4 regions of the Neorhizobium sp. LjRoot104 genome follow, and region 1 is predicted to be linked to each of the others. Evidence: predicted binding sites of a transcription regulator. Region 1 holds the regulator's gene; each other region holds the start of a gene.
What was found. Region 1 encodes PhoB, which activates phosphate uptake and scavenging genes when phosphate is short. Its sites were predicted from a motif close to TGTCATNNANCTGTCAT; they were not measured.
Positions count from the first base shown of each region.

Region 2: ACSQ8R_RS12850 (DUF1045 domain-containing protein) is a predicted target of PhoB. The motif match lies at 2,511-2,527, and genes of this name have one in related genera.
Region 3: ACSQ8R_RS14220 (YdcH family protein) is a predicted target of PhoB. The motif match lies at 2,101-2,117, and genes of this name have one in related genera.
Region 4: ACSQ8R_RS01460 (pyruvate kinase) is a predicted target of PhoB. The motif match lies at 2,305-2,321, and genes of this name have one in related genera.

Region 1 covers NZ_CAXURS020000001.1:112,029-117,924, forward strand. Annotated here, with positions in the region: gene ACSQ8R_RS00580 (aspartate aminotransferase family protein) at 1-752, opposite strand, end outside; gene ACSQ8R_RS00585 (GcrA family cell cycle regulator) at 1,161-1,697, shown strand; gene ACSQ8R_RS00590 (PACE efflux transporter) at 1,886-2,323, shown strand; gene phoB (phosphate regulon transcriptional regulator PhoB) at 2,334-3,017, opposite strand; gene phoU (phosphate signaling complex protein PhoU) at 3,048-3,761, opposite strand; gene pstB (phosphate ABC transporter ATP-binding protein PstB) at 3,807-4,622, opposite strand; gene pstA (phosphate ABC transporter permease PstA) at 4,636-5,896, opposite strand, start outside.
Region 2 covers NZ_CAXURS020000001.1:2,525,726-2,531,621, reverse strand. Annotated here, with positions in the region: gene ACSQ8R_RS12865 (hypothetical protein) at 137-508, shown strand; gene mnmD (tRNA (5-methylaminomethyl-2-thiouridine)(34)-methyltransferase MnmD) at 578-1,300, opposite strand; gene ACSQ8R_RS12855 (NAD(P)/FAD-dependent oxidoreductase) at 1,299-2,489, shown strand; gene ACSQ8R_RS12850 (DUF1045 domain-containing protein) at 2,614-3,321, shown strand; gene ACSQ8R_RS12845 (AraC family ligand binding domain-containing protein) at 3,383-4,240, shown strand; gene ACSQ8R_RS12840 (AzlC family ABC transporter permease) at 4,348-5,016, shown strand; gene ACSQ8R_RS12835 (AzlD family protein) at 5,013-5,315, shown strand; gene puuE (allantoinase PuuE) at 5,386-5,896, shown strand, end outside.
Region 3 covers NZ_CAXURS020000001.1:2,785,179-2,791,074, forward strand. Annotated here, with positions in the region: gene ACSQ8R_RS14205 (thiamine phosphate synthase) at 1-448, opposite strand, end outside; gene ACSQ8R_RS14210 (sulfite exporter TauE/SafE family protein) at 568-1,338, shown strand; gene ACSQ8R_RS14215 (ArsR/SmtB family transcription factor) at 1,453-1,713, shown strand; gene ACSQ8R_RS14220 (YdcH family protein) at 1,864-2,040, opposite strand; gene ACSQ8R_RS14225 (YdcH family protein) at 2,271-2,474, shown strand; gene purE (5-(carboxyamino)imidazole ribonucleotide mutase) at 2,485-2,982, shown strand; gene ACSQ8R_RS14235 (5-(carboxyamino)imidazole ribonucleotide synthase) at 2,979-4,058, shown strand; gene ykgO (type B 50S ribosomal protein L36) at 4,182-4,307, shown strand; gene ACSQ8R_RS14245 (hypothetical protein) at 4,407-5,027, shown strand; gene ACSQ8R_RS14250 (alpha/beta fold hydrolase) at 5,047-5,896, shown strand, end outside.
Region 4 covers NZ_CAXURS020000001.1:303,517-309,412, forward strand. Annotated here, with positions in the region: gene ACSQ8R_RS01445 (phosphoketolase family protein) at 1-26, opposite strand, end outside; gene ACSQ8R_RS01450 (acetate/propionate family kinase) at 91-1,275, opposite strand; partial or broken gene ACSQ8R_RS01455 (bifunctional enoyl-CoA hydratase/phosphate acetyltransferase) at 1,272-2,228, opposite strand; gene ACSQ8R_RS01460 (pyruvate kinase) at 2,367-3,911, shown strand; gene ACSQ8R_RS01465 (AAA family ATPase) at 3,983-5,497, shown strand; gene adhP (alcohol dehydrogenase AdhP) at 5,547-5,896, opposite strand, start outside.

The DNA of each region.
Region 1 (5,896 bases):
GGGAAACCGCCGCCGATGCCCTTGGCAAGCGCCATGATGTCGGGCGTCACGCCCGCCCATTCATAGGCAAACAGCCTGCCGGAACGGCCGACGCCGGTCTGGACTTCGTCGAAGACCAGCAGCAGGCCGTTGTCGTCGCAGATCTGGCGCAGCGCCTGGAGGAATTCCTTCGGAACCGGCCGCACGCCTCCCTCTCCCTGGATCGGCTCGATCAGTATGGCCGCGGTTGCATCGGTGATCGCAGCCTTCAGGGCATCGATATCGCCGAACGGCACCTGATCGAAGCCTTGGACCTTCGGGCCGAAGCCTTCGAGATATTTCGCCTGGCCGCCGGCAGCGATGGTCGCCAACGTACGGCCGTGGAAGGCGCCTTCGAAGGTAATGATGTGGAAGCGCTCCGGATGCCCCTTCACGAACTGATAGCGGCGCGCCGTCTTGATGGCGCATTCCAGGGCCTCGGCGCCGGAATTGGTGAAGAACACCTTGTCCGCGAAAGAATTGTCGGCGAGACGACGCGCCAGCTTCTCCTGGCCGGGCTGTTCGAAGAGGTTGGACGTATGCCACACCTTGTCGGCTTGCGCCTTCAGCGCACCAACGAGATGCGGATGGCCGTGACCGAGCGAATTGACCGCGACGCCGGAACCAAAATCGAGATATCGCTCCCCACTTTCCGTCACAAGCCATACGCCCTCGCCGCGCTCGAAACGCAGCGGAGTCCGGGCAAACGTGTCGAAAAGCGCGGCTTCAGCCATGGCGACATCACTCCTCTAGGCAGTCCAGAAAGGCCCATGGAACGGGCCGAAAAAATCAAAAATGCCGCCCACTGGGCGGCGGGGGCACTATCGGGGTTTAGGCCGTCAATGTCAACAAAGCTCGGCGTTTTGGGCAAGCCAAGGCGGGAAAGCGACAGGCGTCGGCCTATGTGACAAAAATGACTCTCCCGGACAGCAAGTTGGGGAAAACCACGAAATCGATTCCCGCAGATTCCCCCGACTCTTGCCACGGAGTCAGCCTCACACTAGGTTAAAGATCAATTACTAGACTGCATGCGGCGGAACTAGTCACCTCAAGCATAGATATAGTGGGTGCTGCGAAATGAATTTCGCAGCAAAGGTGGAAGGATTCTGCATGCCAGCAACGTTCAAAGGCGGAGAACGGGCATGAACTGGACAGACGAGCGTGTCGAGAAGCTCAAAAGATTATGGTCGGAGGGCCTCAGCGCCAGCCAGATCGCAGCGCAACTTGGAGGCGTGAGCCGAAATGCCGTGATCGGCAAGGTGCATCGTCTCAGCCTGCCGGGCCGGGCGAAAGCCGGCGGCACGGTTGCGACCAGCCGTTCATCGACGGCCAAGCGCACGACGTCGGCGCCGCGGGCTCCAAACTACGCATCGCGCGTCGCGACCCGGACCGTTACCCGCGCCGTCGGTGCGACGATGGTCAAGGAAGAGGTCGAAATCGAACCCTATCAGGAGATGGAGTATCGTCCCGCCTCCAACGTGGTGGTGCCGATTTCCCGTCGTCTCGCATTGACGGAACTGACCGAGCGCACCTGCAAGTGGCCGGTCGGCGATCCGCTCAAGGAAGACTTCCACTTCTGCGGCTGTGAATCCCCGGATGCGTCGCCTTATTGCGGCTATCACGCAAAACTCGCCTACCAGCCGGTCAACGAGCGCCGCAAGGTTGCCGCTCGGGTCTGAGCGGCGGCGCGACACGAGGACAAGATCGAAAGCGGGCGCGAGGCCCGCTTTTTTGTTGCGCATGGCAGACATGTCGGCCAGGCCTTGCTCCGGATCGGCATTGCGCCTATTTGACGGAGCAGCGAGGACGACCTCCCCCATTCGGGCAAAAACTCCGGGACGACCCGGAACGCACCCAGGAGGTCATCATGCGCTCGACACGCGACCGTATCCGCCATGCCATCAGCTTCGAACTGATCGGGCTCGCTCTCATCACGCCGCTCGGCGCTATCGCCTTCGGCATGCCGGCTGCCGACATCGGCGTGGTCGGCATCGGCAGCGCGACGATCGCCACCGGCTGGAACTATCTTTACAATCTCGGCTTCGACCATCTGATGCAGCGCTTCACCGGCACCACGCAGAAAAACACCGCGATACGCGTGGCGCATGCGGTGCTGTTCGAACTTGGTCTGCTGATCGCGCTTCTGCCGCTGATCGCCTGGTATCTCGGCGTCAGCATCCTCCATGCGCTGATGATGGATGTGTCTTTCGCGGTCTTCTACGTGGTCTACGCCTTCGTCTTCAACTGGGCCTATGACCGGATCTTTCCGCTGCCGGAATGGCAGCGGCAGACCCGGGCGGCCTGAAAGCCGCCTCTCAGGATTCCATCGAGTAACCCGCGCCGCGGACGGTGCGGATGACATCCTGCATGTTGGAGAAGTTGAGCGCCTTCCTGAGGCGCCCGACATGGACGTCGACGGTACGCTCGTCGACATAGATGTCATGCCCCCAGACGCCGTCCAGGAGCTGCGACCGTGAGAACACACGGCCGGGCGAGGCCATCAGGAATTCCAGAAGGCGGAATTCGGTCGGGCCGAGGCGCACTTCACGGCTCTTGCGGTGAACGCGATGGGTTTCCCGATCGAGTTCGATATCGCCGCAGCGGAGCACGCTGGAGAGCACTTCGGGACGGGCGCGGCGCAGCATCGCCTTGACGCGGGCCATCAGTTCCGGCGTCGAGAAAGGCTTCACCACATAGTCGTCGGCGCCGGTGGCGAGGCCGCGAACACGTTCGCTCTCCTCGCCGCGGGCCGTCAGCATGATGATCGGCAGGCGCTCCGTTTCCGAGCGCATGCGCAGCCGGCGGCAGAGTTCGATGCCGGAAACGCCGGGCAGCATCCAGTCGAGTATCAGAAGATCCGGCGTACGCTCCTGAAGCCGGATCTCGGCTTCATCCCCCCGCAGGATCGTCTCGACCTCATAACCTTCCGCTTCGAGATTGTAGCGAAGAAGCACGCTGAGTGCTTCTTCATCCTCCACCACAGCGATTTTAGGCAGCATTTCGGCTCTGCTCCGTCAGCATTCCATCATTTATTCGGTAATCGCGCCGAGCGTGTTCGACGAGTCGTCCTTCGGGCGATCGCCTTCCGGCTGGGCGCCGGTGGTCATGTAGTAGATGGTTTCGGCGATGTTGGTGGCGTGGTCGCCGATACGCTCGATGTTCTTGGCGCAGAACAGCAGGTGCGTGCAGGTGGTGATGTTGCGCGGATCCTCCATCATGTAGGTGAGGAGTTCGCGGAACAGCGACGTGTACATCGCGTCGATTTCCTCGTCGCGGATGCGGATCGCCTCGGCCTTTTCCGCCGAGCGCGTCGCGTAGACGTCGAGGACGTCCTTGAGCTGCACGAGGGCGAGATCGGAGAGATGTTCGAGGCCGCGGGCGAGCTTGCGCGGAACGCCGGTGCCCTGAACCGCGATGACGCGCTTGGCGGTGTTCTTGCCAAGGTCGCCGACGCGCTCCAGATCGGACGCGATGCGCAGCGAACCGACGATCTCGCGAAGGTCGGCTGCCACGGGCTGGCGGCGTGCGATCGTGACGATCGCCTTGTCGCCGATCTCGCGTTCGGCGTGATCGAGGATCACGTCGTCGGAGATGACCTTCTGGGCCAGGGCAGCGTCGGAATTGACCAGCGCGCGCACGGCGTCCGAGCACATCTGCTCGGCGAGGCCGCCCATTTCGGAGATGCGGCGGCTCAGGTATTTCAGTTCGTCGTCATAAGCCGACAGGATATGGGTCGATGCCATCTTCTCGTCCTCAAAATTGATTTTCAGGCGGCGCGGTCGGCTGGATCAGCCGAAACGGCCCATGATGTAATCCTGCGTGCGCTGGTCGTCGGGATTGGTGAACATCTTGTCGGTGTCGTTCTCCTCGACGAGCTGGCCGAGGTGGAACATGGCGGTGCGCTGCGAAACGCGGGCAGCCTGCTGCATCGAATGCGTCACGATGACGATCGTGTAGTTGGCGCGCAGTTCATGGATGAGTTCTTCAACCTTGGCGGTCGCGATCGGGTCGAGAGCCGAGCACGGTTCGTCCATGAGGATGACTTCCGGCGACACGGCGATCGCGCGGGCGATGCACAGACGTTGCTGCTGGCCGCCGGAAAGGCCGGTGCCGGATTCATGCAGTCGATCCTTGACTTCGCCCCAGAGGCCGGCGCGCTGCAGGCTCGCCTCGACGATCTGGTCCATGTCGGCCTTGTTCTTGGAAAGGCCGTGGATGCGCGGACCGTAGGAGATGTTCTCGTAGATGGTCTTCGGGAACGGGTTCGGTTTCTGGAAAACCATGCCGACGCGAGCGCGAAGTTCCACGACGTCGATGTTCTGGTCGTAGATATCGTCCGAGTCGAGGGTGATCTTGCCGGTAACGCGGCAATTCTCGATCGTGTCGTTCATCCGGTTGAGGCAGCGCAGGAAAGTGGACTTGCCGCAGCCGGAAGGGCCGATGAGAGCTGTCACCGTGTTTTCGCGAACGTTGAGGTTCACGTCGAAAAGCGCACGCTTTTCGCCGTAATAGACGGAAACGTCCTTGCCGATCATCTTGTGAGAAGCATCACTCATCTTTTGGTCCAGCGCCTTTTCAACTGCCGATTCTGACATCATGTTCATTGTCATACTCCTTCTACCAGCGCCGCTCGAAGCGACGCCGCAAGAGAATTGCGCCAACATTCATTAGGATGAGGAACAGGAGCAGGATGATGATTGCTCCCGAGGTGCGTTCGACGAACGCGCGTTCCGCTTCGTTCGCCCACATATAGATCTGTACCGGCAGCGCCGTCGAAGGATCGAGCGGCGTCGTCGGATAGTTGGCGACGAAGGCCACCATGCCGATCAGGAGCAGCGGTGCGGTTTCGCCGAGTGCGTGTGCGAGGCCGATGATCGTGCCGGTCAGGATGCCGGGCATCGCGAGCGGCAGGACATGGTGGAAGATCGTCTGCATCTTCGAAGCGCCGAGGCCGAGGGCGGCCGCACGGATCGACGGCGGCACGGCCTTCAGCGCCGCGCGGGTGGCGATGATGATCGTCGGCAGCGTCATGAGGGTAAGTACCAGGCCACCGACGAAGGAGGCCGAGCGCGGCAGGCCCACGAAGTTGACGAAGACCGCCAAGCCAAGCAGACCGTAAACGATCGAGGGAACGGCCGCGAGATTGTTGATGTTCACCTCGATCAGGTCGGTGAACTTGTTCTTCGGGGCGAATTCCTCAAGATAGATCGAGGCGGCGACGCCGATCGGCAGCGACAGGACGAGCACGATCAGCATCATGTAGAACGAGCCGATCAGCGCGACGCCGACGCCGGCCGCTTCCGGACGGCTCGATGCGCCGTTGACGAAAATGCCGCCGTTGAAGTGCTTGGCAAGCGCCCCGCTGTCGGAGAGCTGCTTCATCCAGCCGAGCTGCTGGTCGTTGACCTTGCGGTTCTCCTGGCCGACGTCGAGGTCGATCTGGCCCTTGTAGGCCGAGTCGATGTCGCCGGAGGCAAGCAGTGTCACCGTATGCGTCGTGCCGATGATCGCCGGATTGGCGACCACCAGGTCGCGCAGCTGGACGCGGACGCCGTCCGACAGCATCTGGCCGATGGCGCGGGCCGCGACACGGTCGTCGACGCTGACGTTGAGCAGCTTGGCGAGAGCGTTGCGGGCGACGATCGGATAGTTCGCCGTCATCAGCTTCTGTGGATTGGTGGCACGTTCGTTCTGCGGATCGATGATCTGCTGCGAGAACTCGACCGGCATGGTGATCATGGTCTGCTGGAAGGCGGTGTAACCCTTGGAGACAACCGACCACAGCAGAAGCATCAGGAAGATGATGCCGAAGGAAAGCGCGGCGATGCCGTAGGCACGGAAGCGGCGCTCGGCGGCGTAACGGCGCTTGATGCCGATA
Region 2 (5,896 bases), 2.4 Mb from region 1:
ACGTCACAAGGGCCCTTCTGGCAAAAGAGGTTTTTCCGTTCAGGGACCATTAATCACGGCATGTGCATTGTTCGGGAATATCGAGCCTTTTGCCGCCGCTTGCAGGCGCTGCTCGGTGGAAACGGAGACGCTTGCGATGAAGAAGATAATTGTCTCGGCGCTGATCCTGGCCGCCACCTGCACCAGCTTGGTGATGCCGGCCGGCGAAGCCGCGGCCCAGCAGTGGGACAGACACTATGATCGACACGACCGATATGACCGATACGATCGTCGAAGCCCTCCACCTCCGCCGCGCAGGCATCGTGACAATACCGGTGCGGTGATCGCCGGCGGCCTGGCGGCGGGCGTCATCGGCGGCCTGATCGGCGGCGCTCTCGCCAATGACGGCGGACCGCGCTACATCGACCCGCCACCGCCGCCACGGCCGCGCTGCTGGTACGAGGACCGCCGGGTCCGCAACGCCTATGACGGCGGCTGGCACATGGAAAGCCTGCGCGTCTGCCAGTAGGCGGAACATGAGAGATGATCGAGGTGCAGCCGGTCTTCGGGCCGGCTGTCTTTTGTCCGGACGATCCGATCAGGGCGCCGGCTTGATGCCGCACAGCATTTCGCGCTTGCCCGCAAAACCCGGCCGCCGCTCCACCATGAAGCCGGCCGCCTGGAGGTTTCGCCGCACGAAGCCGGCGGCGGCATAGGTGCCGAACGTGCCGCCGGGCAGGGTCTTGCCGTGGATCGCCTGCATGATCTCAAGCGACCACATGTCGGGATTGCGCGACGGCGCAAAACCGTCGAGGAACCAGGCGTCGAAATCCGCCTCGGCCGCTGCGACCCCTTCGAGCGCCGGGCCGCAGACGACCGTCAGGCTGGTCTGGGGGTCGGCCTCGATGACGATATGTCCGGCGGGTGCGTCCGGCCAGGCTTCGGCCAGCGCCCGCCGCTCCGCGTCGATCTCCGGCCAGCGGGCAAGCGCCCGGTCGATCTCGTCGCGTTGCATCGGGTAAAGTTCGAACGAGGTGAAATGAAGCTTCGCGCCTGCGGGGCGGGCAAGCTTCCACTGCCGCCAGGTCTCGCAGAAGTTCAATCCCGTGCCGAAACCGAGTTCGCCGATCCGGAAAGCCCGGTGCCTTTCCCAGCGCTCCGGCAGGCCGTTGCCGGCCAGGAACGTATGGCCGCATTCCAGCCGGCCGTCGGTGCGGCAATAAAAGTGATCGCCAAACTTTTGCGAATAGGGCATATCGCCGTCATGCCAGTCTAGGGTCTGGCTTTGGGTCGCACGAATTTCAGGATCACGGTCGCTCATGGGACATGCGGATAATCCTGCCGGCTCCGGCGGTCAATCTCATGCCCTCCCATCGTCTGCCGATCTCGTCATCCTTGGTGGCGGCATCATGGGGTTGTGGGCGGCGGTCAAGGCAGAGCGCCTCGGTATCAGAACCCTGCTTGTCGATGCGGGACCGCTGGGACAGGGGGCGAGCGGCGGTCTGCTCGGCGCCCTGATGCCGCATATGCCCGACAAGTGGAACGACAAGAAGCAGTTCCAGTTCGATGCCCTTCTTTCGCTGGAAGACGAGATCGCCGAACTCGAAGCTGAGACCGGCATGGTCTGCGGCTACCGCCGCTCCGGCCGGCTGATCCCGCTGCCGAAGCCGCACTTACGGAAGATCGCGCTCGGACACTCGGCCGACGCGGAAGCCTGCTGGCGGCGCGCCGACCGCCGGTTTCACTGGCATGTGCTCGACCGCCCCCCGCAGAAAGGGTGGCCGGATGCGGCCTTCGCGGCTTCCGGACTGGTACACGACACGTTTGCAGCCCGGGTTTCACCGCGCAGCCTCGTTTCGGCGCTCGTCGCCTTCCTTCGGTCGGCCAGCAATGTGCAGGTCGTCGAGGGCATCGAGGCCGAGGCGATCGACCCGGTATCGAATAGAATTATATTCCTGGGCGGCGAAAGCGTCACCTTCGGCCACTGTATCGTCTCGGCCGGCCACGGGTCCTTCGCGTTGCTTGAAGGCATCTCGCCGCCGCTGAAGCGGCCGATCGGCCAGCCGGTCAAGGGGCAGGCGGCCCTTCTGAAAGCCGATATCGATCCCGCCCTGCCGGTGATCTTCCTGAACGGCCTTTATGTGGTCGCCCATGAGGGCGGTCACGTGGCGGTCGGCAGCACCAGTGAGGATGTGTTCGACGACCCGTCCTCGACCGATTCCCAGCTCGATGACCTCGTCTTGCGCGCCCGGGCGCTGGTGCCGGCCTTGGCCGAGGCGCCGGTCATCGAGCGCTGGGCGGGATTGCGGCCAAAGGCGATCGACCGCGATCCGATGGTCGGCGCGCATCCGGATCATGCCCGGGTGATCGCGCTCACAGGTGGTTTCAAGGTGAGTTTCGGGATCGCCCACAAATTGGCCGATGCGGCCCTCAACGCCGTGAACGGCCGGGAAATGCGGCTTCCATCGTCATTCACGCTCGCCAGTCATCTCGCTGTCGCCTCGCGTTAAACGCGAACTTTCGATTCCTCGCGTCGTTATTCTGTCACGCAAATCACTTAACCCCCTCGGCAGGGATTGTTGAGCAATGCGTAAAACACGGGGTTGCTGAAAAAGGACGTTCAGAAGGTGACGCATGCGCTATGCCATCTATTTCACACCTCCGGCGCATGATCCGCTGACGCTTGCCGCGGCCCAGTGGCTCGGTCGCAACGCCTTTTCAGGCGATGCGATGGAGCCGCCGGCAATCCGCGGCATCGGCATCCACGATATCGCCTTCAACACCGCCCTGCCGCGTCGCCACGGCTTCCATGCGACGCTGAAGGCGCCGTTCCGGCTGGCGCCCGATGTCACCGAATCGATGCTGCTGCGCCACCTGATGCGCTTTGCCGGCACCCACAGCCCGTTCGAACTGCCAAAACTCGAGGTTGTCCGGCTCGGCAATTTCTTCGGCCTTGCGCCGGTCGTTCCGTGTGATGCCGTCCGGTTTCTCGCCGCTTCCGTCGTCCAGGAGTTCGACAATTTCCGCACGCCGCTGACCGAGGCGGAACTCGAGCGCAGCGATCCGGGTGACCTCTCGGCGCCACAATTCGCCAATCTGTATCGCTGGGGCCATCCTTACGTGATGGACGAGTTCCGGTTCCACATGACGCTGACCGGCCCGCTGTCGCCGGTCGAGATGCCGCGCTTCGATCTTGCGCTGCGCGATTATTTCGAGCCCTACCTGAAAAAACCGGTCGAAATCGCCAATCTGGCGCTGTTCATCGAGGAAGAGCCGGGGGCGCCCTTCCAGGTGCATTCGCTGCATCCGATGGGACGGGTGGCGGCCCGGAGGATCGCCTGAAGGGCTCAAGGCCGTCACTTTTGTTCAAGAGGCCGGCGCCGAAACCTGCTATATCGGCGCGATGCAGAATGTCTCCCAGGAACAGGCAGCCGATTACATGCCGCTCGCCCAGGCGGAAACCACCCGCTTCTGGCGCGACAGCCGTTTCGGGGGCATGGAATGCCTGTCCGCGACATTCCTCACCCATGAATTCGCGCCGCATGCGCATGACACGTTCAGCATCGGCGCCATCGAACGCGGCGCCCAGATCGCGACGATCCGTGGCCTGCGCGAAAGTTCGGGGCCGGGCGATCTCTATCTCATCAATCCCGGCGAGACCCACGACGGTGCGCCCGCCGAGGGCGGTTATCGCTACCGGATGATCTATCCCGACATGGCGCTGTTTCGCGAAATCCTCGAAGACGTTACCGGCAAATCCTTCCAGGGCACGCCGGCCTTCGGCAAGCAGATCCTTCACGACCAGGCGCTTGCCGACGCCTTTCACGCGGCGCACCGGACACTGGAGGAGGGTTCGGGCGCGCTCGAAACCAGTCAGGCGATGTTTCTGGTGCTCGACGCGATGTTCCGCCGCCACGGCAGCTCGATCATCGTGCCGGCCGATACCGCGGAGCGCACCGCCGTGCGCCAGGCCCGCGACTACCTGATCGAAAATTTCGCCTCCGATGTGGGGCTGGAAGAGTTGGCAACGGTCGCGGGTCTCAGCCGCGCGCATCTCATCCGCGCCTTCCGCAAGGAATTCCACATCACCCCGCATTCCTTCCTGACCGATATCCGCATCCGCGCGGCGCGGCGGCACTTGAGGGAGGGCGGCCAGCCGGCCGAGATCGCGCTCGAATGCGGTTTTGCCGACCAGGCGCATTTCACCCGCCACTTCAAGGCCCGCACCGGGCTGACGCCGGGGCAGTACCGGGCGCGCTGATCACTTTCGTTCAAGACGGGTATCTGCTTGATCTATAAGACCTCCGCCGCAGTCGGAGGTCTTTTGACGTGAATAGCAAAATAGGATTTCATGAGTTTCTGGGCGGCATGCGGGCGATCTCGCCGCTGATCGCCGCCGTCATCCCGATCGGCCTCGTTTTCGGGGCGGTTGCGGCCACTAAGGGCCTGTCGCCGGCGGAAACGGCCCTGATGAGCGCGCTGGTCTTTGCCGGAGGCTCGCAATTCGTGGCGATGGATATCTGGACCCATCCGGCCTCCTGGACCGGCGTCGGTTTCGCAGCCCTCTTGGTCAACATCCGCCACGTGCTGATGAGCGCCTCGCTCGGCACCAGGATGGGCGGCTTCAGCCAGCCGGCGCGTTATCTCTCGATGCTGTTCCTCGCCGACGAGATCTGGGCGATGGCCGAGTTCCGGGCCAAGGTGGCAAAGCTCACGCCCGCCTGGTTCGCCGGCCTCGTTGCGCCCTTCTACCTCGCCTGGGTGTTTTCGGGACTTGCCGGTGCCGCCCTCGGCGCCTTTCTCGGCGACCCGGTGGTGCTCGGGCTCGATTTCGCTTTTCCGGCGGTCTTCATCGTCCTGGTCATGGGCTTCTGGAAAGGGCCGGAAACCGGGGCCGTGCTGCTGGCGAGCGGTGCCGCCGCCGTCGCCACCCAGCATTTCGTGCCCGGCGTCTGGTATATCGCCGCCGGCGCCGTCGCCGGGCTGGCAGCCGCGATGCTCACCGGCAAGACCCGGGACGTGGAGGTGACGCCATGACCATCGATCTCACGACACTCGTCGCCATCCTCGCCATGGCCGCCGCCACCGTGCTCACCCGGTTGAGCGGCCTCGTCCTCATCCGCCACGTCTCGCTCGAGGGCAGCCGCCGTAAGGCGATCGAATCGATCCCGCCCGCCGTGCTGATGGCCGTCGTCGCACCGACCGCGTTTGCCACCGGGATTGCCGAAACCTTGGCCTGCGCGGTGACTGCTTTTGCGGCACTTCGCCTGCCGATGCTCGTTTCCGTGGCACTCGGGGTCGCCTGCGTCGCGATCCTTCGGGCGCTCGGCCTGTAGCGGACGTTTCCATCTCGACAGGGCCGGAAAGGGTGCGCTACCGTCCGGGCTCATTCGTCGAAGGTGACCCATGCAGGCAAAAGACTATCCGCGCGAACTCGTCGGCTACGGCCGCTTCACTCCCGATCCGAAATGGCCGGGCGGCGCCCATGTCGCCGTGCAGTTCGTGATCAATTACGAGGAGGGCGGCGAAAGCTCGATCATGGACGGGGACCCGGCCTCGGAAAACCTGCTGTCGGAAATCGTCGGCGCCGCACCCTGGCCGGGTCAGCGCAACCTCAACATGGAATCGATCTACGAATACGGCTCGCGCGCCGGCTTCTGGCGGCTGTGGCGGATGTTCACCGACCTCAAGGTGCAGACCACCGTCTATGGCGTGACGCTTGCCATGGCTCGCAACCTGGAAGCCGTCGCCGCCATGAAGGAAGCCGGCTGGGAGATCGCCAGCCACGGCTATCGCTGGCTCGAATACAAGGATTTCCCGGAGGCGAAGGAGCGCGAGCACATTCTCGAAGCCGTGCGCCTGCATACCGAACTGGTCGGCGAGCGGCCCTACGGCATGTACCAGGGCAAGCCTTCCG
Region 3 (5,896 bases), 2.7 Mb from region 1:
GCGCCAGGTTTTTCGGATGTGCTTCGGGCTTGATGTCGCCGTCGAGCTTGCCGAAGAAGATGTAGTCGGGGCGGAATTCGCCGATCGCCAGCGCCTGGTGCCGGTCGGCCGCCCCGCCTGTACCGACGATCATCTTCGGCACGAACTTCTCGATCGTTTCCCCCAGCTCGGTCAGGTTGCCGCCGAGATGCAGGCCATCCGCCTTGATGCGGCCGGCCACCCGGCTGTCGCCGGAAATCAGCGCCGCGGCGCCTGCCGCCTGGATCAGTTCGACCAGTGCCTCCGCGCGCTTCTGGAACGCCTGGTCGTCAAGGCCGTGTTGCGGCACGATCACCGAAGCGACGTCGCCGCCGGCAAGCGCTGCTTCGAGATCCTTGGCCTGCTGATCGGCATCATCATAATGCGGCACGATCAGCACGAGGCGGCAGCGGTCTTCCTGTCCGGTCATGTTTCTTCCCGTTCGGCGGATATCGGCTTGCGAAAATCCGCACTCGTTTTCTGTCCGCAAATTCGATAGACCGGACCGCCTGCCGGATCAACCATTCCCTCATCGCCGCCCGAGTCTTCATGCCCGATACGCTCAGCCTCGCGTTCTTCACCTTCGCCATCCCCGCAGTTCTGCTTGTCGGCCTCTCGAAGGGGGGCATCGGCGGCGCCATCGGGCTGCTCGGCGTGCCGCTGATGTCGCTCGCCGTCGATCCGGTCAAGGCGGCGGCGATCTTCCTGCCGATCCTGATCGTCATGGACATCGTCGCATTGTGGTCCTGGCGGAATTTCAACGATCGCAAGACGCTGCTGATGATCCTGCCCGGCGGCGTCATCGGCATCGCGCTCGGCTGGGCGACATCCGCCTATGTCTCGGACAATGCGCTGCGCCTCGTCATCGCGGCGGCGACGATCCTGTTTACCGTCCGCTATTTCTGGCAGGTCTACGGTCCGCGCTCCGGCCGGCCGGGGGCTCCCCTGCCGCACCGCCCGGCTGCCGCCACGTTCTGGGGTGCCCTTTCCGGTTACGCGAGCTTCGTCGCCCATGCCGGCGGACCACCCTTCCAGATCTACGTCCTGCCGATGCGGCTCGACCCGAAATCCTATACCGGGGCCAGCATCCGCTTCTTCGCGATCGTCAATGCGGTCAAGGTCATCCCCTATTTCTTCCTCGGCGCGCTCAACGCGGAAAACCTGACCATATCCGCAACCCTTCTGCCGGCGGCCCTGGTCGCGACCATGATCGGCGCGGCCATCGTCAAGCACCTGAAGGCCGAAACCTTCTATCCGATGACTTACGGTCTGGCGTTTTGTGCGGGATTGAAGCTGCTTTGGGACGGCCTGTCGTTCTGACCGGGCAAAGCAAGCCCGGCCTCGCTAAAAAAGCAACGCAAAATAAGCCGGCGTATATTGTTGCGATGCACAATAAATCTTGCCGTTACCGAGCGTTTACCGTAAGTTCAACGCATGACAACCGTTGACCCCTTTGCAGCCATAGCTGATCCTAACCGGCGGTATCTGCTGGAGGAATTGCGGCGCGCTCCGAAAACCGTAAACGAACTTGCGCAGGGCCTGCCGATCAGCCGGCCCGCGGTATCGCAGCATTTGAAGGCTCTTCTGGATTGTAACCTGGTGAATGTGACGGCGGAAGGCACGCGGCGCATCTATTCCGTCAACAGCAAGGGCTTCGACAGGCTGAACCTGTGGCTGGATCAGTTCTGGTCGTGACGACCGGCTTTTAAACCGGGGGAGTTGTTGCTCCCTTCACCACGACCAGAACCTTGTCATTGTTATTTCTGGATTATTGGTTTGCCGCTTTTATTATTCGCCTCTGACTGATGAAAAACCGGGCGAGCGGCGGGGTCTCCTACTGAGGAACTAATGACGCGTGGTTGCCTTTAGGCGCTGCATTTGGTCCTTGATGCGCAGCTTGCGCCGCTTGAGTTCGGCTATTTCACGATCGTCGGCGGAGGGTGACGCGAGAATTGCCTGGAGCTCCTCCTCCAAAGCGCCGTGCTTCTTTTCAAGCGATGCGATATGAGCCTGGACGGTCATGTGGCATGTTCCTTCCTTGGTACCTACCACGGCATTCCCTAATGCCGAGGCTTCAGGTTTACGAAGGAAGTGTGACACGATCGGCCGGGTTTGTCGAAGGTGAAATCATGGTTTGAAGTGGGCAAATTCGTGACCTTGTCTAACTTCCCGTTAACGCGGTTTGGTGGTAGAGGCTTGCGGAGAATGCCGGCGACCGCTGAAATGCCGGGCGTGAGAATGGGGACTGGAATATGGCAGATCAGGAACAGGCGGATGTCCGGCTGGTGCTTGCGAAACTTCGACAGGAACACGAGGATTACGACGCCGCCATCAACGCCATGATCCAGGTCGGCTGCGACGCCCTTCGCGTGCAGCGCATGAAAAAGAAGAAACTGTCGCTGAAAGACAAGATGACTCAGCTCGAAGATCAGATTGTTCCGGACATCATCGCGTAAGGGTTCCGCCATGTCTGAAAGACCTGCCGTCGCCATCATCATGGGCAGCCAGTCCGACTGGGAGACCATGAAGAACGCCGCCGACACGCTGGAGGCGCTCGATATCGGCTATGAGGCCCGTATCATTTCAGCGCATCGCACGCCGGAGCGAATGATGCAATTTGCCAAGGGCGCCCGTGCCGAAGGTTTCCAGGTGATCATCGCCGGTGCCGGCGGTGCGGCCCACTTGCCCGGCATGACCGCCGCCATGACCCCGCTTCCGGTCTTCGGCGTGCCGGTCCAGTCGAAGGCGCTGTCCGGCCAGGACAGCCTGCTGTCGATCGTCCAGATGCCGGCCGGCATTCCGGTCGGCACGCTTGCGATCGGCCGGGCCGGCGCCATCAACGCCGCCTTGCTTGCGGCCGCCGTTCTCGCCCTCAACGATGACGAGATCGCCGACCGGCTCGACGAATGGCGCGCCCGCCAGAGTGCGGCCGTTGCCGAATACCCAATCGACGAGGCTCCATGACCGTCCACACGATCGGCATTATCGGCGGCGGCCAGCTTGGCCGCATGCTGGCCATGGCCGCGGCCCGGCTGAACTTCCGCACGATCGTGCTCGAACCGCAGGCCGATTGTCCGGCAGCCCAGGTCGCCAACGCCCAGATCACCGCAGCCTATGACGATCCGGCAGCGCTTGCCGAGCTCGCCAGCCGCTGCGACGTCGTCACCTACGAATTCGAGAACGTGCCGGTCGCCGCCGCCGAGATGCTCGAGCGCTCCGTGCCGGTCCATCCGCCGGCCAGGGCCCTCGACATGTCGCAGGACCGGCTGACCGAAAAGCGCTTCCTGAATTCCTGCGGCATCGAGACCGCCAGGTTCCATGCCGTCGACAGCCAGTCCGACCTCGAAACGGCGCTTGCCGATTTCGGCGGCCAAGGCGTGCTGAAGACCCGCCGCATGGGTTATGACGGCAAGGGCCAGCGTGTCTTCCGCTCCGCCGCGGACAAGCCCGCCGGCGCCTATGACGCGCTCGGCGGCGTGCCGCTGATTCTCGAAAGCTTCGTGCCCTTCGAACGCGAGGTCTCGATCATCGCCGCCCGCGCCAAGGACGGCACGGTCGCCTGCTACGATCCGGCCGAGAATGTCCACAGGAACGGGATTCTCCACACCTCCACCCTGCCCGCCAGGATCTCCGCGACGACGGCGAAGACCGCCCGCGAATCGGCCGAGAAGCTTCTCGCCGCGCTCGATTATGTCGGCGTCATCGGCATGGAGTTCTTCGTGATGGCGGACGGGACGCTGATCGCCAATGAAATCGCCCCGCGCGTCCACAATTCCGGCCATTGGACGGAAGCCGCCTGCGTCGTCTCGCAGTTCGAGCAGCATATCCGCGCCGTCGCCGGGCTGGCCCTCGGCAACCCTCTCCGCCATTCCGACTGCGTGATGACCAACCTGATCGGCGACGACATTCTGGACGTGCCCGCCTGGCTTTCCCGCGATCAGGTTCTGGTCCATCTCTACGGCAAGACGGAATCCCGACCGGGCCGGAAAATGGGCCATGTGACCGAATTGAAGGGCCTGAAAACGTCGTCACAAGGTTGACATGCAGATTGGCTCGGGTTATCTGCACGCCCAACTGAGAGCGCGCCCCTCGAAGAATCTTGGCGGCGCGCTTTTGATTGATAGACATGCGGCTCTAAGCCCACAGACTGCTGGACCAGGAAAATGAAGATCAAGAACTCGCTTAAGGCGCTGAAGGCTCGTCACCGCGATAACCGTCTGGTTCGCCGCAAGGGCCGCGTTTACATCATCAACAAGCAGAACCCGCGCTTCAAGGCTCGTCAGGGCTGATACGGGCATTCGGTTCCGGTCTCGGCCGCAGCCGATCAAATTGTCGGTAACACGACAAATCGGGTTTGACCTTCGGCGCAGGCGGATTACTTTGTCCGCATGCGCTATTTTCGTTTCAGTATCCTGATTCTCGCCGCGGGCCTTGCCGCTTCGCCCGCTCTCGCTCAGACAGCGACGCCCAAGCCGCCCTCAGCCCCACCTGCCGCCGCCCCGGTCATCCCGGCCGTCGCGCAGAAACCGGGCAAGCCCGTGGATGCGTTGTTCGATGCCTTGAAGCGCGAGCGCAATCCCGAAAAGGCGCGCGGCATCGCCAGCCAGATCATCGCCGACCTGAACGATTCGGGCAGCGCCACCGTCGACCTGCTGATGGAGTGGTCTGCGACCGCCATCAAGGAAAAGCGCAATGCCGCGGCACTCGATTTCCTCGATCAGGTGACCGTGCTCGATCCCGCCTTTGCGGAAGGCTGGAACCGCCGCGCGACGCTGCATTACACGATGGGCAATCCCCGCAAATCCATGGCCGACATCGCCGAGGTGCTGAAGCGCGAGCCGCGCCATTTCGGAGCGCTGGCCGGCATGGCCGGCATCCTGTCGGAAGCCGGCAAGGACGAACTGGCGCTGAAGGCATGGCAGGACTATCTCGCCGTCTACCCCGCCGACCGCGACGCCCAGGAAGCCGTCACCAAGCTTTCCGAAAAGCTTGCCGGCAACCGGACCTGAGCCTTCCGGCAGCCCGTTCATGATGATCCTGCCCCTTGCCATTGCCGGCATCGTCGCCGCCGCGTTCTGCTTCACCACCTGGAAGGCGAAGACGATCGAGGCCGCGTTCCCGAATACCGGCGAGCTGACCGATGTCGGCGGTTTTTCGATGAACTCGCTGCATGTGCCCAGGCCTGAGGGCGCCGACCTGCCGGCGATCGTCTTTATCCATGGCGCCAGCGGCAATTTCCGCGACCAGGAAGCAGCCTTCCGCAAGGCGCTCGAAGGCCGTGCCGAAATGCTTTTCGTCGATCGGCCGGGCCACGGTTATTCCGAGCGCGGAGGTCCCGAGAACGGTTTTCCCGACGGCCAGGCGGCGGCGATCGCCAGCCTGATGGAAAAGCGCGGCATCGACAGAGCGATTATCGCCGGCCATTCCTTCGGCGGCGCGATTGCCGCGAGCTTCGGCCTTTACCATCCGGAAAAGACCGCCGGCCTGCTGTTCCTGGCGCCCGCTACCCATCCCTGGCCCGGCCGGATCGACTGGTACTACAATCTCACCGCCCGCCCGGTGATCGGCCGGCTGTTCAGCCATCTCCTCGCCCTGCCGGCGGGCCTCCTGGTGATGAACACGGCGACACGTTCGGTCTTTCACCCCAACCCCTGCCCCGAGACCTACCTTGCCGATGGCGCACCGTACCTCGTGCTCCGCCCCCAATCGTTCCGCAGCAATGCGATCGACGTCGCCAATCTCAACGGCTACGTGACGCGCGTCGCGCCGCGATACCGGGAGATAACCGCGCCGACGGTGATCATCACCGGCGACAGCGACGCAATCGTCGCAGAGGAGATCCATTCGCTCGGCCTCGCCCGCGATATCGCCGGGTCCG
Region 4 (5,896 bases), 190 kb from region 1:
TCCGGCGCGATGGTGTTGAGCTGCATCTCATTCTCCTTCGATGGGTCGGCCACATCTACCGCGGGCTTCCACCCGGGCTCATGACATGGATCAAGGCTGCGCATTGAGTACGGCGAGGCATTCCTCCGCGATCATCCGCTCCTCGTCGGTCGGAATGACATAAACCGCGACGCGGCTTGCGGGCGTGCTGATCTTCAGCGCGTTGCTGTCGTTGGCGGCCGCGTCCAGTTCGACGCCGAGCCAGAGCAGGCGTTCCGCGATGCGCTCTCGTATCAGCGGCTGGTTCTCTCCGATGCCGGCGGTGAAGACCAGCGCATCGAGGCCGCCCAGCGTCGATGCAAGCCTCCCGACCTCGCCGGCGATCCTAAGCGTGAAGAGGTCGATCGCCTCCCGCGCGTGCCCGCCGTCGTTCTCAATGAGTTCGCGGGTATCGCCGCTGACGCCCGAGACACCGAGGAGGCCGCACTTGTGATAGAGCATGTCCTCCAGTTCGCCCACCGACTTCCCGAGCGGGCCAAGGAGATGCAGCAGCACGCCTGGGTCGAGCCAGCCCGGCCTCGTCGCCATCGGAATGCCGTCGAGCGTCGAAAAACCCATGCTGGAATCGCGGCTCCTTCCGTTCTCGACGGCGCAGAGGCTGGCGCCGCTGCCGAGATGGGCGATGACGATTTTACCGTCGGCGATATCAGGCGCCTTCCCGGCAAGTGCCCCGGCCACGTACCGGTAGGAAAGCCCGTGGAAACCGTACCGTTTGATGCCCTGGTTATGGTAGGCGCGGGGAATGGCGAGACGCCGCACGAGATCGGACTGTGTGGCATGGAAGGTGGTGTCGAAGGAGCCGGTCTGGAAAAGCGCCGGACGCAGGTGCTTGACGGCCCTGATCATTCGTAGAGCCTGCGGTTGATGCAGCGGCGCCAGGTCGGTCAAGGCCTGGACCTTGGCGAGCGTCTCGGCCGTCAGTTCCACCGGGCCGTCGAAGACGTCGCCGCCATGGACGATCCGGTGGCCGGCGGAAGTGACGGCATCGAGATCGAAATGCGTGCCCAGTTCCCGGAACACTTCGTCCATCAATTCGGCGAGATCGTCGCCGGCCTCGCCCTTCAACGGCAGCTCGAACTGTTCCGGGCCTTCCTTCAGATGCAGCGTCAGCGGATAGGTTCCGAAATCGACGACGGCCTTGCCGATCCGCTCCGGTCTGCCGCCGTCCACCGTGAATATGCCGATCTTCACGGTGGACGACCCGGCATTGAACGTCAGGAGAAGGTTGTCCGTCATAGAGGCATCCCTGCTTCAAGTCGTTTCGCGGCAGTCAGCCTCGCAAGAGCGGCGGATGCCGTTCGAACCTTGGCCGGGTCTGCGCGGCTTGTCAGTATGATAGGAACCCGGGCGCCGAGGACCAGTCCCGCGGCGTCCGCGCCGGCGAAATAAATGAGCTGCTTGGCGAGCATGTTGCCGGCTTCGAGATCGGGAACCAGCAGGATATCCGCCCGGCCGGCAACCGGAGAGGCGATGCACTTCGCTTGCGCGGCCTCGATGCTGATCGCATTGTCGAAGGCGAGCGGCCCGTCGACGATCGCGCCTTCGATCTGTCCGCGCGCCGCCATGACGGTCAGGGCCGCCGCATCCAGCGTCGAAGGCATCCGGCTGTTGACCGTCTCGACGGCGGCAAGCACGGCCACGAGCGGCTTTGCGACGCCGAGAAGATGCATGAGATCGACGGCGTTCTGGCAGATGTCGCGCTTCTGATCGAGGTCCGGCTGGATGTTGATCGCGGCATCGGTGACGATCAGCAACTTGTCGTAGGCGGGAATGTCCATGACGTAGGCATGGCTCATGCGCCGCCCGGTCTTCAGTTTCGACGCCGGCGCGACGACCGCCGAAAGCAGCTCGTCGCTGTGCAGGCTGCCTTTCATCAGGGCAGCGACCTTGCCGGTGGAGGCGAGTTCGACCCCGCGGTCGGCCGCAGCATGGCTATGCTCGACGGGCTCGACGTCGATGCCGGCAAGCGACAGTTCGGCGGCATCCGCTATCGCCCTGATCTTGTGTTCCGGGCCGACCAGGACCGGATCGAGAAGGCCTTGTTCCTTCAGTTCGACGGCGGACCGCAGGGTTTCCGTCGAGCACGGATGGACCACTGCCGTTCGCATCGGCGGCAGCGAGATCGCCTGGCGGATGATGGCCTCGTAGCGGCCGTGATGTCTGAGCGTCATCTCCACGAAATGCCTTTCCTCGTCGTGCCGGGTGGCTTCGCTTTTGAACCGCGGCGGTCGGCACCGCCTTGACCCAGCGCAATGCCTCGCAAACCGTCATCAAGGATTCGTCTTCGCGAGACAGGCTGATGGAAACGGCCCCATGGAGAACGAGCGATGGCGCAGACAGCCGGACAGCCCACACCGAACGAAAACGAACCGAGCGATCTTTTCCAGGAGTTACTGGCCCTGCGGCGGGATATCGCCGCGCAGGCGGAGCCAGGCCTTCGCGTCCTGACCGGCGGCGGCGTGCTGGCCGACGAGCATCGGGCGGCGCTTGCCAACCTCTGCCACTATCTTTCGTTGAGGCGCCACGACCTGAGGCCGCTGCAGCGCCGGCTGATGTGGCGTGGGCTGTCCTCGCTCGGGCGGCTCGAAAGCCGCGTCCTGCCGACGATCGACGCGGTTCTCGCCTCGCTTGCGGGCGTCCAGGGAAGCGTTCCGCCCTTCGAGCCGCCGTCGGAGGAGCAATTCTTCCGGGGCGAGGGTCGGCTCACGAAAGCGACCGACGAATTGTTCGGATCACCGGCGGCCCATCGTCGCGGCCGCATCATGGTGACCTTGCCGGGCGAGGCAGCGGACCAGCCGGACTTCATTCTCGATCTTGCAAGACGCGGCATGGACATCGCCCGCATCAACTGCGCCCACGACGACGACAAGGCCTGGGCGGCGATGGCGGGGCATGTGCGGGCAGCCGGCGAAACGCTTGGCCGGCGGCTGACGGTGCTGATGGACATAGCCGGGCCGAAGATCCGCACCGAGAAGACCGCCGGCGACAAGAAGGCGAAATTGCAGGCCGGCGATCACCTGCGCCTCGTTGCCTCGGGCGAACCCTATCTGACCGACGGCGTGCCCTTCTGTTCCGCTGTTTCACTGCCTGAAATAGTCACCCGCGTCTCCGTCGGCGATCGCATTCGCTACGACGACGGCAAGCTGGAAGGCGTGATCGAAAGCGTGTCCGAAGGTGAAGCGGTCGTCCGCGTCACCCACACCAAGACCGGCGGCGCCAAGCTGAAACCGGAGAAGGGCCTGAACCTTCCCGATACCACGCTTGGCCTTTCCCCGCTGACGGCGAAGGACCATTCCGATCTCGCCACGATCATCGCCAATGCGGACATTCTCGGTTATTCCTTCGTCAGCCGGCCGGACGATATCGATCTTCTCGAAGAGGCGCTTGCCACCTTCCCGCCGCGCGAACACCCGCTCGGCCTGATCGCCAAGATCGAACAGCCGCAGGCCGTCACCAACCTGCCGGCGCTGATCGCGCGGGCGCGCTGCCGCAACCGGCCGTTCGGCGTGATGATCGCCCGCGGCGATCTGGCTGCCGAGATCGGTTTCGAACGGGTCGCGGAAATGCAGGAGGAGCTGCTGTGGATCTGCGAAGCGGCGGCAGTGCCGACAGTCTGGGCGACGCAGGTTCTCGAAGACCTGGTCAAGGACGGCCTGCCGTCGCGCGGCGAGATGACCGATGCGGCCATGGCGGCTCGGGCGGAATGCGTCATGCTGAACAAGGGGCCGGCCGTCGGCGAGGCCGTGACCCTGCTTGACAGCCTGCTCGCGCGGATGGACGGCCATATCCTCAAGAAGACGCCCACGCTCCGGGCGCTGAAGTCCTGGCCGGGCGCCGCGCAAGACGCAACCGGTGTCGTGCCAGCCCGTTGACCGATATCAAGGTCCAGGAGGCCGTTGAATGGCCTCTTGGTCGATAGAGGCGGCGGAGCAGGAGGCCGGATATGGCATATGACGATCAAGGCGGCATCATTGCCTTTTTGGCCGACCCGGCATCCTACGGGCTCACAGGCCCCGTCGAGCGGATGGAGACGCATATCTCCATGATTTTCCTCGTCGGCGACCGGGTCTACAAGCTGAAGAAGGCGCTGAAGCTGCCCTATCTCGATTTCTCGACGGCCACGATCCGCGAGCATGCCTGCCGCAAGGAGGTTGCGCTGAACAGCGAGACCGCGCCCGGCCTCTATATCGGCGTGCGGCGTATCACCCGCTCCGACGCCGGGACACTGGAGTTCGACGGCGAAGGACCGCTCGTCGATGCCGTCGTCGAGATGAGCCGGTTCGGGCAGAACCAGCTCTTCGACCGCATCGCGGTTGCGGGCCGGCTGACGCCGGAATTGATGACGCAGACCGCCCGGATGATCGCATATTATCATCGCCGGGCACCGGTCGTCTCAAAGGGAGGTGGGGCGGCCAATATCGAAGCCGTTCTCGATATCAACGATGCCGGATTTGCCACCAGCCATGTCTTCGGCCCGGCGGAACTGGCCAGGCTTGGCGGGAGCTTTCGGTCCCGGCTGATGCGGCATGGTGAGCTTCTCGATCGGCGGGCGCTGGCGGGCAAGGTCCGCCGCTGCCACGGCGATCTTCATCTGCGCAATATCTGCCTGCTGGGCGGCGAGCCATGCCTGTTCGACTGCATCGAATTCAATCTCGGGATCGCCACCGTCGATGTCCTTTACGATCTCGCTTTCCTGCTGATGGATCTGTGGCACCGCGGTTTTCCCGACCTCGCCAATCTGGTGATGAACCGTTATTTGGATGAAACCGATGACGAGGACGGGTTCTGCCTCCTGCCGTTCCTGATGGCGATCAGGGCGGCGGTTCGCGCGCATGTGACGGCGACGCAGGCTGAAGAGCCGGGGCAGGATGCCGCCGGGCTGGCGGATGAGGCGAGGTCCTATTTCAATCTCGCCCAGGCTCTGCTGGCGGAAACGCCGCCGCGCCTCATCGCGATCGGCGGCCTCAGCGGTTCCGGCAAGACGACGGTCGCGGATCGCCTGGCCGCCAAGGTCGGCGCGCCTCCGGGTGCCAGGATCGTCGAAAGCGACCGAATCCGCAAAGCCCTGCATGGTGTCTCGGCCGAGACGAGGCTCCCGGTTTCCGCCTATCAACCCGAAGTATCGAAAAAGGTCTATCGCGAGATGGCGAGGCATGCGGAGTTGATCCTTGCCGAGGGCGGATCCGTGGTTGCTGACGCGGTTTTCGACGATCCGGCCAACCGGCTCCTCATGGAGGGTGCCGCTGCGAAGGCCGGGGCAGGCTTTCAGGGCATCTGGCTCGAGGCAGACCCGGAAGTGCTCTGGCAGCGGGTTCGGGAGCGGGCGGTAGGCCCTTCAGACGCGACGACGGACGTGCTGTCGGGCCAACTGGCCCGCAAACCCACCGGTATAGCCTGGCGGCTTGTCGACGCATCAAAAACGCCTGAAGCGATCACCGCCGCGATCCTGCGGAATTGACTGCCGCGTCGGACGTATGTCGCCCGACGCGGAAGGGAGATCGGGAAGCCTACGAGAAATCCAGCACCATGCGCCCGTCGACCTTGCCGTCCTTCAGCTGCGCAAAGATATCGTTGATGTCTTCGAGCGGAGCCTTGTGGATTTCCGCCTTGACCTTGCCTTCCGTGGCGAAGGCGATGGCTTCGTCGAGATCACGCCTTGTCCCGACGATCGAACCGCGCACGGTGATGCGTTTCAACACCACGTCGAAAATCGGCGTCGGGAATTCGCCGGGCGGCAGGCCGACCAGGCTGACGGTTCCCTTGCGCCGGACCATCCGGAGCGCCTGCGAGAAAGCTGGAGGCGAGACGGCGGTGACCAGCACCCCATGCGCGCCTCCGCCGGTTGCTTTCAGCGTCT